4 regions of the Streptomyces sp. NPDC028722 genome follow, and region 3 is predicted to be linked to each of the others. Evidence: riboswitches for the same ligand, from Rfam matches in the RefSeq annotation. Region 3 holds a riboswitch; each other region holds the start of a gene.

The links. A riboswitch is a leader RNA that binds a small molecule or an ion and turns the genes downstream of it on or off. The one in region 3 is predicted to bind cyclic di-AMP.
Positions count from the first base shown of each region.
Region 1: another riboswitch for cyclic di-AMP. It lies ahead of AB0F03_RS11560 (M23 family metallopeptidase); the one in region 3 lies ahead of AB0F03_RS26060 (peptidoglycan DD-metalloendopeptidase family protein).
Region 2: another riboswitch for cyclic di-AMP. It lies ahead of AB0F03_RS18675 (M23 family metallopeptidase); the one in region 3 lies ahead of AB0F03_RS26060 (peptidoglycan DD-metalloendopeptidase family protein).
Region 4: another riboswitch for cyclic di-AMP. It lies ahead of AB0F03_RS17435 (C40 family peptidase); the one in region 3 lies ahead of AB0F03_RS26060 (peptidoglycan DD-metalloendopeptidase family protein).

Region 1 covers NZ_JBEZWU010000006.1:20,932-24,321, forward strand. Annotated here, with positions in the region: gene AB0F03_RS11555 (aldo/keto reductase) at 1-545, opposite strand, end outside; gene AB0F03_RS11560 (M23 family metallopeptidase) at 630-1,694, opposite strand; cyclic di-AMP (ydaO/yuaA leader) riboswitch at 1,704-1,871, opposite strand; tRNA gene AB0F03_RS11565 (tRNA-Met) at 2,170-2,243, shown strand; gene AB0F03_RS11570 (dihydrofolate reductase family protein) at 2,288-3,390, opposite strand, start outside.
Region 2 covers NZ_JBEZWU010000010.1:236,710-240,099, forward strand. Annotated here, with positions in the region: gene AB0F03_RS18670 (GntR family transcriptional regulator) at 16-702, opposite strand; gene AB0F03_RS18675 (M23 family metallopeptidase) at 917-1,672, opposite strand; cyclic di-AMP (ydaO/yuaA leader) riboswitch at 1,685-1,845, opposite strand; gene AB0F03_RS18680 (pitrilysin family protein) at 2,078-3,390, opposite strand, start outside.
Region 3 covers NZ_JBEZWU010000019.1:80,583-83,972, reverse strand. Annotated here, with positions in the region: partial or broken gene AB0F03_RS26065 (alpha-galactosidase) at 1-1,118, shown strand, start outside; cyclic di-AMP (ydaO/yuaA leader) riboswitch at 1,426-1,584, shown strand; gene AB0F03_RS26060 (peptidoglycan DD-metalloendopeptidase family protein) at 1,590-2,510, shown strand; gene AB0F03_RS26055 (SGNH/GDSL hydrolase family protein) at 2,757-3,390, shown strand, end outside.
Region 4 covers NZ_JBEZWU010000009.1:259,006-262,395, forward strand. Annotated here, with positions in the region: gene AB0F03_RS17430 (hypothetical protein) at 1-203, shown strand, start outside; gene AB0F03_RS17435 (C40 family peptidase) at 269-1,369, opposite strand; cyclic di-AMP (ydaO/yuaA leader) riboswitch at 1,378-1,546, opposite strand; gene pcrA (DNA helicase PcrA) at 1,788-3,390, shown strand, end outside.

The DNA.
Region 1 (3,390 bases), on a different contig from region 3:
GGCTGGAGGGCTACGTAGCGGGCCAGGCCCTCGCGGTCGGAGTGGTCGAGGGAGGCCCGGAGGCGCTCGGGGCTGATGTTGGAGGCGGCGATGTGCCGGACCTTGCCGGCCTTCACCAGCTCGTCCAGCGCGCCGATGATCTCCTCGACCGGCACCTCGGGCTGGTCGAAGTGGGTGTAGTAGAGGTCGATGCGGTCGGTGTCCAGGCGGCGCAGCGAGGCGTCGGCGGCGGCCTTGATGTTCGCCGCGGACAGGCCCCGGTACTCGGGGTGCTGGCTGACCTTGGTGGCGATGACGACGTCGTCGCGGTTGCCGCGGGCCTTGACCCACTTGCCGATGATCGTCTCCGACTCGCCGCCCTGGTTGCCCTCGACCCAGGCGGAGTAGGAGTCGGCGGTGTCGATGAAGTTGCCGCCCGCCGCCGTGTAGGCGTCGAGGACGGCGAAGGAGGTCTGCTCGTCGGCGGTCCAGCCGAAGACGTTGCCGCCGAGGGCGAGCGGGAAGACCCGGAGGTCGGAGGAGCCGAGTGTGCGCGGTGATGTCAGTGAGGTCATACGTCACTACAACGCCGGCGGTGGATGATCACATTCCGCCGCCGGCGCCGAGTTCCGAGATTCCCGCACAACCCGTCAGGGGGTGAGGCCCTTGCCCCGCAGCCACGCCATCGGGTCGATGGCGGCGGCCTGGCCGCCGGGGTGGACCTCCAGGTGCAGGTGCGGGCCGGTGACGTTGCCGGTGGCGCCGACCCGGCCGATGACCTCGCCGGTGGTGACCTTCTGGCCGGCCGTGACGTTGATCGAGGACTGGTGGCAGAACCACAGCTCGGTGCCGTCGTCGAGGGTGAGGATCGTGCGGTAGCCGTAGGCACCGGCCCAGCCCGCCTCGGTGATCGTGCCGCCGTGGATGGCCTTGATGAGGGTGCCGGTGGGGGCGGCGAAGTCCAGACCGGTGTGGTGGCCGGAGGACCACATCGTGCCGGCCTGGCCGAACGTCGAGGTGATCGTGTACGAGGAGGTGGGCAGCGTGTACTGCCCGGCCAGCTTCGCCAGCTCGGCCTGCCGCTTCTCCTCGGCCGCCTTCGCCGCCTTCTGGTCTGCCTTCTTCGCGGCGGCGGCCTCCGCCTCGCCCTTGGCCTCGGCCGCCTTCGCGGCGGCCTCCTTCTCGGCCTGGGCGGCGGCGGACGCGCTCTGCTTCTCGGCGGCGGCGAGGGCGACGGCCGTGGCCTTGTTGTCGGCCTGGCCCTGCTGCTGCTCGGCCTGGGCCATGATCCGGCTGCGCAGCGCCTCACCCGCGTCGGTGCCCTGCTGGTCGTCGGCGGAGGCCACGCCGACACTGCTGAGCGCGGTCGTGGCGGTCTGCGGCGCCTCGGTGGCGGTGTCGCCGAAGAGGGAGCCGACGGAGGGCAGGTCCGGCAGGGAGATGGAGACCGGCGGCTTGCCGGTGTTGGCGCTGGCCATGCCGCCCGCGCCGACCGCGGCCATCACGCCGACGCCGAGGACGGTGGAGCTGCGGGCGAAGCCGCCGCGCTGCTTGGCGACACGGTGCCGGCCGCGGACCGGGGCGACGGAGTCCTCGGTGGGGTTCCACTCCTCCCAGGGGCCCTCGTCGGCTCGGTAGGCGTCGTAGCCGAAGGACTCGGTCTCACGCTGAGCCGGCACGAACGGGCTCTCGGGGGCAGGCCGGTTGGACGCCACGCGGGCGCGCTCCTTTCCTTCCGCCGCCTACCGGGTTAGCTGACGGGTTCGGAGCGGGAAGGTCTCCTACGCGCGTATACCGGTCGTGGACCGTGTGAGCTCCACGTCGGCGTTCGCGAGATTCACCCCAGGGTGGTGGTTCCCCGGTTCCCTTGCGGGATTCGGCGCGTGCGCGCGGAGCCGTCGCTGGTGACGGCTGGGACGACCGCGCTGCGTTATCGAACGTTAATAGACCCGCCAGTCACTTTCCAAGCTGTTCGTCATGATCCTTAACGTTCAAACCTGGGGATTTACCGGTCATGACGCCCGGAAAGCGGGCGAGTTGACCGACGTACAGGAGTCACTCGTGGCTTTGATGGTGACCCGGCCGTCATCGCACAGCGCCCGTCCGATCACACGGTGTGACAGCCACTGAGGGGCCGCGGAACCGATGTGCATCGCACCCCGTGGATGGCGTACAGTAGAGACACAACGACGCGGGGTGGAGCAGCTCGGTAGCTCGCTGGGCTCATAACCCAGAGGTCGCAGGTTCAAATCCTGTCCCCGCTACTGAAGACTCAGGGCCGGAATCCATTGGATTCCGGCCCTGAGTGTTATCCGGCGAGCAGATGCCCGTTCGGCGCCTTGGCGAGGGACTCCAGCTCCGGGAGTACGACGACCCGGGCGCCCGCGCCGGTCAGCACGCCCGAGCCGTCGGCCGCCGCGACGAACGTGTCGGGCTCCCGCCACGCCGTGACCACCCGGCGCACCCCGGCCCGCAGGATCAGCTCGGCGCAGGGGGCGGACCGGGAGGCGCGGCGGGCGCAGGGTTCCAGGCTGCTGTAGACGGTGGCGCCGGGCAGGCGCGGGTCGGCCGGATCGGTCTTCGCGAGCGCCGCCTCCTCCGCGTGGACCACCGGGTCGGCGCCTTCGCGGGAGTGGCCGCGGGCCAGCTCCGTACCGTCCGCCGCCACCACGACCGCGCCGACGCTGAACGCCGTCCGGGAGGGCGGGCACAGGGCGGCGAGTTCGCAGGCGGTGCGCAGCCAATGACGGTCGGCCGGGGTGGGGACCGGGCCGGTACCGGGGGCCGTGGGCTCGTAGCGCATGAGGACGACGTCCTCGATCCGGCGGGTCTCGGTCAGGCGCAGGCGTCCGCCCTGGTAGGCACCGGGGCCGAACAGGCGCGGGGCCGCGGGGTCGCCGACGAGGAGCGGGGCGAGGACCAGCTGGAGTTCGTCGGCGAGGTCCTGCTGGAGCAGTTGGGTGTGGACCTGCCCACCGCCCTCGACCATCAGGCGCTCGACGCCCCGCACGTCGTGCAGATGCTCCAGCAGGACCCGCCAGTCCAGGACGGGGCCGAGCGCCACGACGTCGGCGGTGCCGCCGAGGAGACGGGCGGCCCGGGCGGCACCGGCGTCGGTGGTGCAGACGAGCTTGTCGCCGCCGGTGTGCCAGAAGTGTGCGCCGGGGTCGAGGTCACCGGAGGCGGTGACGGTCACCTTCAGCGGGTACGCCGGCCGGCCCGCCGCGACCCGGGCCGCGCGCCGCTCGGCGGAGTTGACCAGCAGACGCGGGTTGTCGGCGCGGATCGTGCCGGCGCCGACCAGGATGGCGTCGGCGGAGGCCCGTACCGCGTCGACCCGGTCGAAGTCGGCCGGCCCGGAGAGCAGGAGCCGCTCGGGGCCGGTGTCGTCCAGATAGCCGTCGAGGGAGA
Region 2 (3,390 bases), on a different contig from region 3:
TATACGGCGTCCGTGTTAATTCCGCGGGCCCGCCATGTTTACGGCCCGTTGCGAAGTCCTCACACGCTCCTGGGCCCCGGAGACGCGCAGCCGGTGGCCGCTGGTGACGCGCTCGGTGTGCAGCGCGGTGAGCGTCCGCGCGCGCTCGCCGTCCCCCCGCGCCACCGCGTCCACGATCGCCCCGTGCTCCGCCCACGACTCCACCGGGACGAGCGGCGTCGCCACCGCGTACATCCAGGCGATCTTGTGCCGCAGCTGGGTGAGCACCGAGGTCAGCGAGGGACTGCCGGAGGCCTGGGCGAGCGTCTCGTGGAACCAGCCGCCCAGCGCGCGCAGATCCTCGCTGCCACCCCTCCTGGCCCGCTCCTGGCCCAGCCGGACCAGTCCGCGCAGCACCTTCAGATGGGCCTCGGTGCGCCGCTGCGCGGCCCGGGCGGCCCCCAGCGGCTCCAGCAGCAGCCGCATCTCCAGCAGGTCCGCGGCCTCCTGCTCGGTCGGTTCGGCCACGCACGCGCCCGCGTGCCGGCGTGTCACCACGAAGCCCTCCGCCTCCAGGGTGCGCAGGGCCTCGCGGACGGGGACGCGCGAGACGCCGTAGCGGCGGGCCAGGACTTCCTCGGTGAGGCGGCTGCCGCGTTCGTGGACACCGGCGACGATGTCGTCCCGGACAGCGGTGCACACCGAGTGCGCCGGAATACGCATGACCGACCTCCGCCTTAATACCCGTGAAACGCCGACGATGGACGCGTGTTCCCGTGACTCTATTCCAATGGACCTGAATTTCCGACGGCCGGGCGTCATCCATGGATATATTTTGGTCAGCGGGTCCGGCGGACACCGGAAGGAAACCACGGAAAATGGCGAAAGCCCCGGCTCGATGAGCCGGGGCTTGGCAGGCGTGCGGGTGTCCGTCGGGTCAGACGTTCACGCCGTGCTTGCGGAGGTAGGCGACGGGGTCGACGTCCGAGCCGTAGTCGGGCGTCGTACGGGCCTCGAAGTGCAGGTGCGGGCCGGTGACGTTGCCGGTCGCGCCCGACACGCCGATCTGCTGCCCCGGGACGACCTTCTGGCCCACCGTGACACCGATGGACGACAGGTGGCCGTACTGGGTGTACATGCCGTCGGCCATCCGGAGCACGATCTGGTTGCCGTACGCGCCGCCCCAGCCCGTGGAGACGACCGTGCCGGAACCCACCGCGTGGACGGAGGTGCCGCTGGCCGCGTGGAAGTCGATGCCGGTGTGCGAACCGGAGGACCACAGGGAGCTGCTGGCCTGGTAGGCCGTGGAGACGTACGAGTGCGCGATCGGGATGACGAAGGCGTTCAGCCGCTTGCGCTCGGCCTCACGGGCGGCGCGGATCCGCGCCTCGCGGACCTCCTGGGCCCTCTTGGCGGCCGCCTTCTCCGCGGCCGCCTCGGCCGCCTTCTGCTCGGCGGCCTGCTGCTGGGCGGCGGCCTGCGCGTCGATCTGCTCGGCGACGTCGTCGTTCACGGTGAGGACCGGGGTGAGGCCGGTCTGCTCCACGGAGCTGTCGGCGGCGAGCGCCGGGGACGCGGCGAGGGTGCCGATGACGCCGGTGGTGGTGAGGGCCGCGACACCCGCCGCCTGAGCGGTGGTGCGCTTGACCCGGCCGGGCTTGCGGTGCTTCCCGGTGGCGCACATGAACGCCATGAAGTGGCTGGTCCTTTCCTTCCCTCTCGCCTACCGGGTTAGCTGACGGGTTCGGAGCAGGAAGGTCTCCTACGGGCCCCCTCGCTCACGCGCGGGCGCCCGATTCACCCCAGGGACGATGGGTCCCCGGCTCCCCTGGCTCGCGCCGTACGGGGACTCGGCGATGACTGTCCGGTGCCGCGGGTGCGGCGCACTGCCTGACGAACAGCCCGCATGACGGTACGGCGGCCCGCTTCCCCTCCTCAAACAGATCCGGGTTTTTGTAGCGCATCCCACAGGGCAGACAGGCAACCTCCGCCCCAAAACGGGCATCTGAGTGACTGAGTGGAACAGCAGGGGCCCTGACGACCCGTAGGTCGGCAGGGCCCCACGCGCGCGCGTACGCCTTCGCGTCCGCCGGTGCGTCTACTCCGCGGCGACGACGGTGACTTCGCCGATACCGAGCGCCTCGACCTGCTCCTTGATCTGGGACGCGTCACCGACGAGGACCGTCACCAGGCGGTCCACCGGGAAGGCGTTCACGACGGCAGCGGTGGCCTCCACCGTGCCCGTGGCGGCCAGCCGCTGATACAGCGTCGCCTGGAAGTCGTCGGGCAGGTGCTGCTCGACCTGGTCGGCCAGCGTGCTCGCGACGGCCGCCGCGGTCTCGTACTTCAGCGGCGCCACGCCGACGAGGTTCTGCACGGCGACGTCCCGCTCCGCGTCGGTCAGGCCCTCCGCCGCGAGGGTGCGCAGCACCTTCCACAGGTCCTCCAGCGCGGGGCCGGTGTTCGGCGTGTCCACCGAGCCGCTGATGGCGAGCATCGCCGCGCCCGTGCCGTCCGGGGCCGAGCGCAGGACCTGGCCGAACGCGCGCACGCCGTAGGTGTAGCCCTTCTCCTCGCGCAGGACGCGGTCCAGGCGGGAGGTGAGGGTGCCGCCGAGGCAGTACGTGCCGAGCACCTGGGCGGGCCAGACCCGGTCGTGCCGGTCGGCCCCGACGCGGCCGATGAGCAGCTGCGTCTGGACGGCACCGGGCCGGTCCACGACGATCACGCGCCCGGTGTCGTCGGCGGTCACCGGCGGCACGGGCCGGGGCTCGCCCGGGGTGCCGGTCCAGGCGCCCAGGGTGTCGGCGAGCAGCGCGTCCAGGTCGGCGCCGGTCAGGTCGCCCACGACGACCACGGTGGCCGTGGCGGGTCGCACATGGCGGTCGTAGAAGGCACGTACGGCCGCCGCGTCGATCTTCGCGACCGTCTCCTCCGTGCCCTGGCGGGGGCGGGACATGCGCGAGTCCGCCGGGAACAGCTCCCTGGACAGTTCCTTGGCGGCCCGGCGAGCCGGGCTGGCCAGCTCGTGCGGGATCTCGTCCAGGCGGTTGCGGACCAGCCGCTCGACCTCGCTCTCGGCGAAGGCGGGCGCACGCAGGGCGTCGGCGAGCAGGCCGAGGCCCCTGGCCAGCCGGGAGGCCGGGACCTCCAGGCCGAGCCGGACGCCGGGGTGGTCGGCGTGCGCGTCGAGCGTGGCGCCCGCGCGCTCCAGCTCGGCGGCGAACTCCTCGGCCGAGTGCCTGTCGGTGCCCTCCGAGAAGGCCCGCGCCATGATCGTGGCGACGCCGTCCAGGCCGGCGGGCTCGGCGTCCAGCGGGGCGTCCAGCAGCACCTCGACGGCGACGACCTGCTGGCCGGGGCGGTGGCAGCGCAGCACGGTCAGGCCGTTGCCGAGGGTGCCGCGCTCGG
Region 3 (3,390 bases):
CCGCCGGGCGGCCGACATCGGGGTGGAGCTGTTCGTCGTCGACGACGGCTGGTTCGGCGCCCGCACCGGTGACCGCGCCGGACTCGGCGACTGGACGCCCAGTCCGGACCGTTTCCCGCGCGGTCTCGGACCACTCGCCGACCAGGTGCACGATCTGGGCGTGCGGTTCGGCATCTGGGTCGAACCCGAGATGGTCAACCCGGACAGCGATCTCTACCGCGCCCATCCCGACTGGGTCCGGCACCAGCCGGGACGCAGGCGCACGGAACTGCGCAACCAGCTCGTCCTCAACCTCGCCCGCGAGGACGTCCGCGCGTACCTGTGGGAGCGGCTGGACGCCCTGCTGTCCGGCACCCCCATCGACTACGTGAAGTGGGACTTCAACCGCTGCTTCACCGACGCCGGCCGGCCCGGGGAGCCGTACCCGCAGCGCCTGTGGATCGACCACGTCCACGCCCTGTACGCCCTGCTGGACCGGCTGCGCGCGGCCCACCCCCAGGTCGCCTTCGAGTCGTGCTCGGGCGGCGGCGGCCGGATCGACCTCGGTGTGCTGAGCCGCACCGACCAGGTGTGGACCTCCGACAACACCGACCCGCTGGACCGGCTCGCCATCCAGCACGGCTTCAGTCAGTTCCATCCCGCGCGCGTGATGGCCGCCTGGGTCACCGACAGCCCGGACACCCAGCTCGACGGCAGGATGAGTACGCTGCGACTCCGCTTCGTCAGCGCCATGGCGGGCGTGCTCGGCATCGGTGGCGACCTCACCCGGTGGTCCCCGCGGGAGCTGGCCGAGGCCCGGCGGTGGGTGGCGCTCTACAAGGAGATCCGGCCGGTCGTGCAGCGCGGCGAGCTGTACCGGCTGCGGTCCCCGACGGGCGGCCTCGGCGCGGTCCAGTACGTCCTGGGGGGAGGAGGCGGTGGTCCTCGCCTGGCTCCAGGCGCAGCGCTACGGCGAACCGGCGCCGGCGGTCCGGCTGCGCGGACTCGATCCGACAGCCTCGTACGAATGCCGCGAAACGGGGGAAAAGTATCGAGGGACGGTGCTCCTGCACTACGGGTTGCGTGCGGGGCTCAAGGGTGACCTGGATGCGGCGGTTTTCCGGCTGCGTCGTATCTGAGCCGTCTGCCGGAATCGCGGTCTTCCGTCCAAGTCGGAGGGAAATGAGGCGACCTGGGGAGGGCCCGCGTGAGGAGCGTCATATTCGTGACGCCGCGTCACACGTCATGTCCACGTAATGCTGGGCGTCGCAAGGGGAATTGGGGGACGGGGGAGGCGGAAACACACGCAGGGTGACCATGAGTTCCCGTATCCGGTCATCCGAAACACGGGTAGCGGGAACCAGGTGCTTGTTTCCTCGCGTCCCGCTCGCTTACGTTCACCACCAATCCGGACGGAACGCCGAATCCTGCCGCCGCCCGGAGCCCCACACACTTGACCCGCGTCCGGCAGGAGCGGGGGACCCACCAGGTACGACTGCCTGTCCCGGTCTCCGCGACAGGCTTTGGGGTGAAGCCGTGCGGTGCACGGCCGGGCAGCTCCAGCCCGAACCCGACAGCTGACCTCGCAGGCGCCGGAGAGGAACCGCGCCATGTCCGCCAAGGGCAAGCACCGACGTCCCAAGCCCCAGCGTTTCTCCCGCTCCATCGCCGCCGCCGGAACCGGTGGCGCCGCGCTGGCTCTCCCGCTGATCGGGGCCACCGGTGCGCACGCCACGCAGGCCGCTGCCCCCGTGCAGGCCGTGTCCGGCAAGACCGCGCAGTCCCTCCCGGGCACGGCGGACAAGGCCGCCGCGCACCCCGGCACGGATCTGCGCACCTACACGGTCCGCAGCGGTGACTACCTCTCGAAGATCGCCGACGAGCAGCGTGTCAGCGGCGGCTGGCAGCGCCTCTACGACGACAACCGGCAGGCCGTCGGCGCCGATCCGTCGCTGATCCACCCGGGCCTGAAGCTCAGCCTCGGTGCGAAGGCCGCGCAGACCCGCACCGAGACCGCGGCCCCGCGGCACACCCCCGCGGCCCCGAACTCCACCCGGTCCGCCCGGACCTCGCGGTCCGCTCCGTCCTCCGGCTCGGTCTCCACGCCCACCGGTGCCTCCACGGGCTACACCCTCCCGGTGGCCGGCGCGGCCACCGGCACCGGCTACCACGTGCCCGGCGGCATGTGGTCCAGCGGCTACCACACCGGCGTCGACTTCGTCGTCCCGACCGGCACGCCCCTGAAGGCCGTCGCCGCGGGCACCGTCGTCTCCGCCGGCTGGGGCGGCGCGTACGGCAACCAGGTCGTCATCCGGCTGAACGACGGCTACTACGCCCAGTACGGCCACCTCTCCCAGCTCTCCGTCTCGGCCGGCCAGAGCGTCATCCCGGGCCAGCGGATAGGCCTGTCCGGCGCCACCGGCAACGTGACCGGCCCGCACCTGCACTTCGAGATCCGCACGACGCCGGACTACGGCTCCGACATCGACCCGGTCGGCTACCTCCGCCGGCACGGCCTCGCCGTGGGCTGACGCCCACCCCCCGCACCGCCCGCCTAACACGCCACCGAAGGCCGGACCCTCAACCCGGGGTCCGGCCTTCGGTGTTCCGGTTGCGGGGCGTTCAACGCGCCTGACGGCGGCCCTATTCCGGGGTTGGCGGATTCTTTAGGAGTGGCTCATCTCACCGTTAGTCAACCCCCGCCTACGGTCGCGTAGGTCACATCCGAAGGTGAATCATGATCCGACGTGGCAGACGATTCGAAGAACAACAGATCAGTGATCGGGTCGTACGTAGCGGTGGGGGACAGCTTCACCGAGGGCGTCGGCGACCCCGGCCCCGACGGGGCGTTCGTGGGCTGGGCCGACCGGTTCGCGGTCCTGCTCGCCGACCGGCGTCCCGAGGGCGACTTCCAGTACACCAATCTCGCCGTACGCGGCAAACTGCTGGACCAGGTCATGGCGGACCAGCTCCCCAGGGCCGTGGAACTGGCCCCGGACCTGGTCTCCTTCTGCGCGGGCGGCAACGACATCATCCGCCCGGGCACCGACCCCGACGAGGTGGCCGAACGCTTCGAGCGCGCCGTGGCCCGGCTCACCGGGGCCGTCGGCACGGTGCTGGTGACGACCGGCTTCGACACCCGTGGCGTGCCCGTGCTCAAGCACCTGCGCGGCAAGATCGCCACGTACAACGGGCACGTCCGCGCCATCGCCGACCGGTACGGCTGCCCCGTGCTCGACCTGTGGTCCCTGAGGTCCGTGCAGGACCGCAGGGCCTGGGACCGCGACCGGCTGCACCTCTCGCCCGAGGGGCACACGCGCGTGGCCCTGCGGGCCGGGCAGGTCCTCGGCATGGAGGTCCCGGCCGACCCGGAGCAGCCGTGGCCGCCGCTGCCGCCCCGGGGCACCCTGG
Region 4 (3,390 bases), on a different contig from region 3:
CCGGCGTGGCGCTGGTCGGCCTCAACCAGGCCGACGACCACCACATCAACACCGTGAAGATCGGCGTGAAGCTGGCCCTGCTGATCGTGATCCTCGGGCTGGTCTACGTCAAGCGCGACGAGGAGCGTATCGACAAGAGCCAGTTCGCGCTCGTCGGCCTGCTGACCACGGCGAACATCTTCATCGCCGTCCTCTGGACCTGATCGCCGGCCCGGTAGGCCGCCGGTCCGCGCCGGCCCGGTAGGCCGGCCAGGACCGGACCGGGGCGTCAGCCCGGCCGCACCACGCTGTGGACGGCCGACTCGCCGGCGGCGGAGATCGGCTCCTCACGGACGTACGCGCCCGGTCTGGGCGCGTGGATCATCATGCCGTCGCCCGTGCAGAGCCCGACGTGGCGGCGGTCGCCGTGGAAGAAGACGAGATCGCCGGGGCGGGCGTCGGCCGGCGGGACCGTGGTGCCGGCGGTGGCCTGGCCGCGGGCGGTACGCGGCAGGGTGACGCCGGCGGACTTCCAGGCGGCCTGGGTCAGGCCCGAGCAGTCGTAGGAGCCGGGACCGGCGGCGCCCCACACGCACGGCTTGCCGAGCTGGGCCCGGGCGAAGGCGACGGCCTTCCCGGCCTTGGCCGCGTCCGTGCCGGAGGGCGCGGAACCCTGGGCGGTCCGCCGTGCGAGCAGCACGCGCGCGTGGGCGAGCTTTCTCTGAACGGCGGCCTTCACCGCCTTCGGGTCCCGCGTGTCCCGAGCGGTGACCTCCGGCCGGCTGTCTCCGTGCGGTACGTCCGAGTCCGCGGGCGGTACGACGGCCATCCCCCGGCCCGGTGCGACCGCGTCCCTGGCCGCCGGTGCCGCCGGTGCCGACGGTGCGAGTGTGGTGATGTCTCCGGGGGCCGGTGCTACGGCGTTCCCGTTCCACCGGGGTGCCACCACATCCCGGCCCGCTGCCGTTGTCGCGGCGCCCACCCTCCCCCTGGGCACCACGGCGTCCCCGCCCCGCGGGGGCGGCAGGATGGCCGGGGCCGGGGCCGGGGCCGGGGCGGCGCCGCGGGGGCCCGGGACGGCACGGGCCCGGGCCGCGCGCCGGGCGACCTCGTCACGGAGCCGCTGGAGGCTGTCGGCCTGCCGCCGTGGGGCGCCGGCCGGTTCCTCGGCCGCCGCGGCCGTCCCGGTCGCGGAGTCCGCCCGGCGGTAGAGGTCGTCGATCTTCCGCTCGACCTCCTCCGGGCTCGGCCTGCCGTGACCGGCCTCGGGAACGGCCTCCGCGGTCTGGGAGAGCACGGCGAGGGAGGTGAGGGCGGCGGTGGCGAGAGCGGGGGTGCGGACGCCCGCTCCGGGGGTTCCGCCGGGGCGCGGCTTGCGGTGCGACGCCAAGGGAGGCGACTCCTTCCTAGCTGCCGCCTACCGGGTTAGCTGTCGGGTTCGGGCGGACGGAAGGGTTGCCCTACGGCGTCGTCCCGGGCGGGAGTCGGCCGATTCACCCCGGGATTCGGTGGGTCCCCGGCTCCGGGCGCCGCGCAGGGGGCACGCCGGACTCGGCGGAGGCCGCGCGGCCCGGCGACGTTCGCCGGAGGGGGGTCGTGCGGCCTGACGGCAACCTAGCCAACTCGTGTGGCTTCTGTGAAGGTTGGTGCGCAATATGTCCGATACATTTCCGTGACCTCGGGACGGGTTCACGCGGAGGTGACCAGGCGCTTCCGATGCGTGAGGGGTCGTGAGGCACCCGTGTGGCGAAGATCGACTTGCGGGACGGTGACCGGTTGTCGGTGGGGCGCCCTAGACTCGGAGAGCGATGAGCAGCCTCTTTGACGACAGCTTCCTGGCGGACCTCCAGCCCCCGCGTGGGCACGACGAGGAGCTCCCGCCGCCGCCCGAGCACGACCACGCTCCGGAGCCCCTTCCGGACGATCTGTTCGGCGGGAAGTTCGACGTGCCGCCGGACCGGGACTCCCACTACCGCGACGGCGCCCCGCGCCCCGTGATCGACGCGGCGGCGCTCCTGGAGGGGCTGAACGAGAACCAGCGCGCCGCGGTCGTGCACGCCGGCTCCCCGCTGCTCATCGTCGCCGGCGCCGGTTCCGGCAAGACCCGGGTGCTCACCCACCGCATCGCCCACCTGCTCGCCGAGCGGAGCGTCCACCCGGGGCAGATCCTCGCGATCACCTTCACCAACAAGGCCGCCGGCGAGATGAAGGAGCGCGTCGAGCAGCTCGTCGGCCCGCGCGCCAACGCGATGTGGGTGATGACCTTCCACAGCGCGTGCGTGCGCATCCTCCGCCGCGAGTCGAAGAAGCTCGGTTTCACCTCGTCGTTCTCGATCTACGACGCGGCCGACAGCAAGCGTCTGATGGCCCTGGTCTGCCGTGATCTGGAACTCGACCCCAAGCGCTACCCGCCCAAGTCCTTCAGCGCCAAGATCAGCAATCTGAAGAACGAGCTGATCGACGAGGAGGACTTCGCCGCCCAGGCCGCCGACGGGTTCGAGAAGACCCTCGCCCAGGCGTACGCGCTCTACCAGTCGCGGCTGCGCGAGGCCAACGCCCTCGACTTCGACGACCTGATCATGACGACCGTCAACCTGCTGCGCGCCTTCCCGGACGTCGCCGACCACTACCGCCGCCGCTTCCGGCACGTCCTGGTCGACGAGTACCAGGACACCAACCACGCCCAGTACGCCCTGGTGCGCGAGCTGGTCGGGACGGGCGAGCAGGCCGCCGACGTACCGCCCGGTGACGGTGACCTGCCGCCGGCCGAACTGTGTGTCGTGGGTGACGCCGACCAGTCGATCTACGCCTTCCGGGGCGCGACGATCCGCAACATCCTCCAGTTCGAGGAGGACTACCCGAACGCGACGACGATCCTGCTGGAGCAGAACTACCGCTCCACGCAGACGATCCTGTCCGCCGCCAACGCGGTCATCGAGCGCAACGAGTCCCGCCGCCCGAAGAACCTGTGGACCAACGCCGGCCACGGCGCCCGGATCACCGGTTACGTCGCCGACACCGAGCACGACGAGGCCCAGTTCGTCGCGGACGAGATAGACCGGCTCACCGACGCGGGCGACGCGCGCGCCGGGGACGTCGCCGTCTTCTACCGCACCAACGCCCAGTCCCGTGTCTTCGAAGAGGTCTTCATCCGCGTCGGCCTGCCGTACAAGGTCGTCGGCGGTGTCCGCTTCTACGAGCGCAAGGAGGTCCGGGACGTCCTGGCCTACCTGCGTGTCCTCGCCAACCCCGAGGACTCGGTGCCGCTGCGCCGCATCCTCAACGTGCCCAAGCGGGGCATCGGCGACCGCGCGGAGGCCATGGTCGACGCCCTCGCCCAGCGCGAGAAGATCAGCTTCCCGCAGGCCCTGAAGCGGGTCGACGAGGCGTACGGCATGGCCGCGCGGTCCA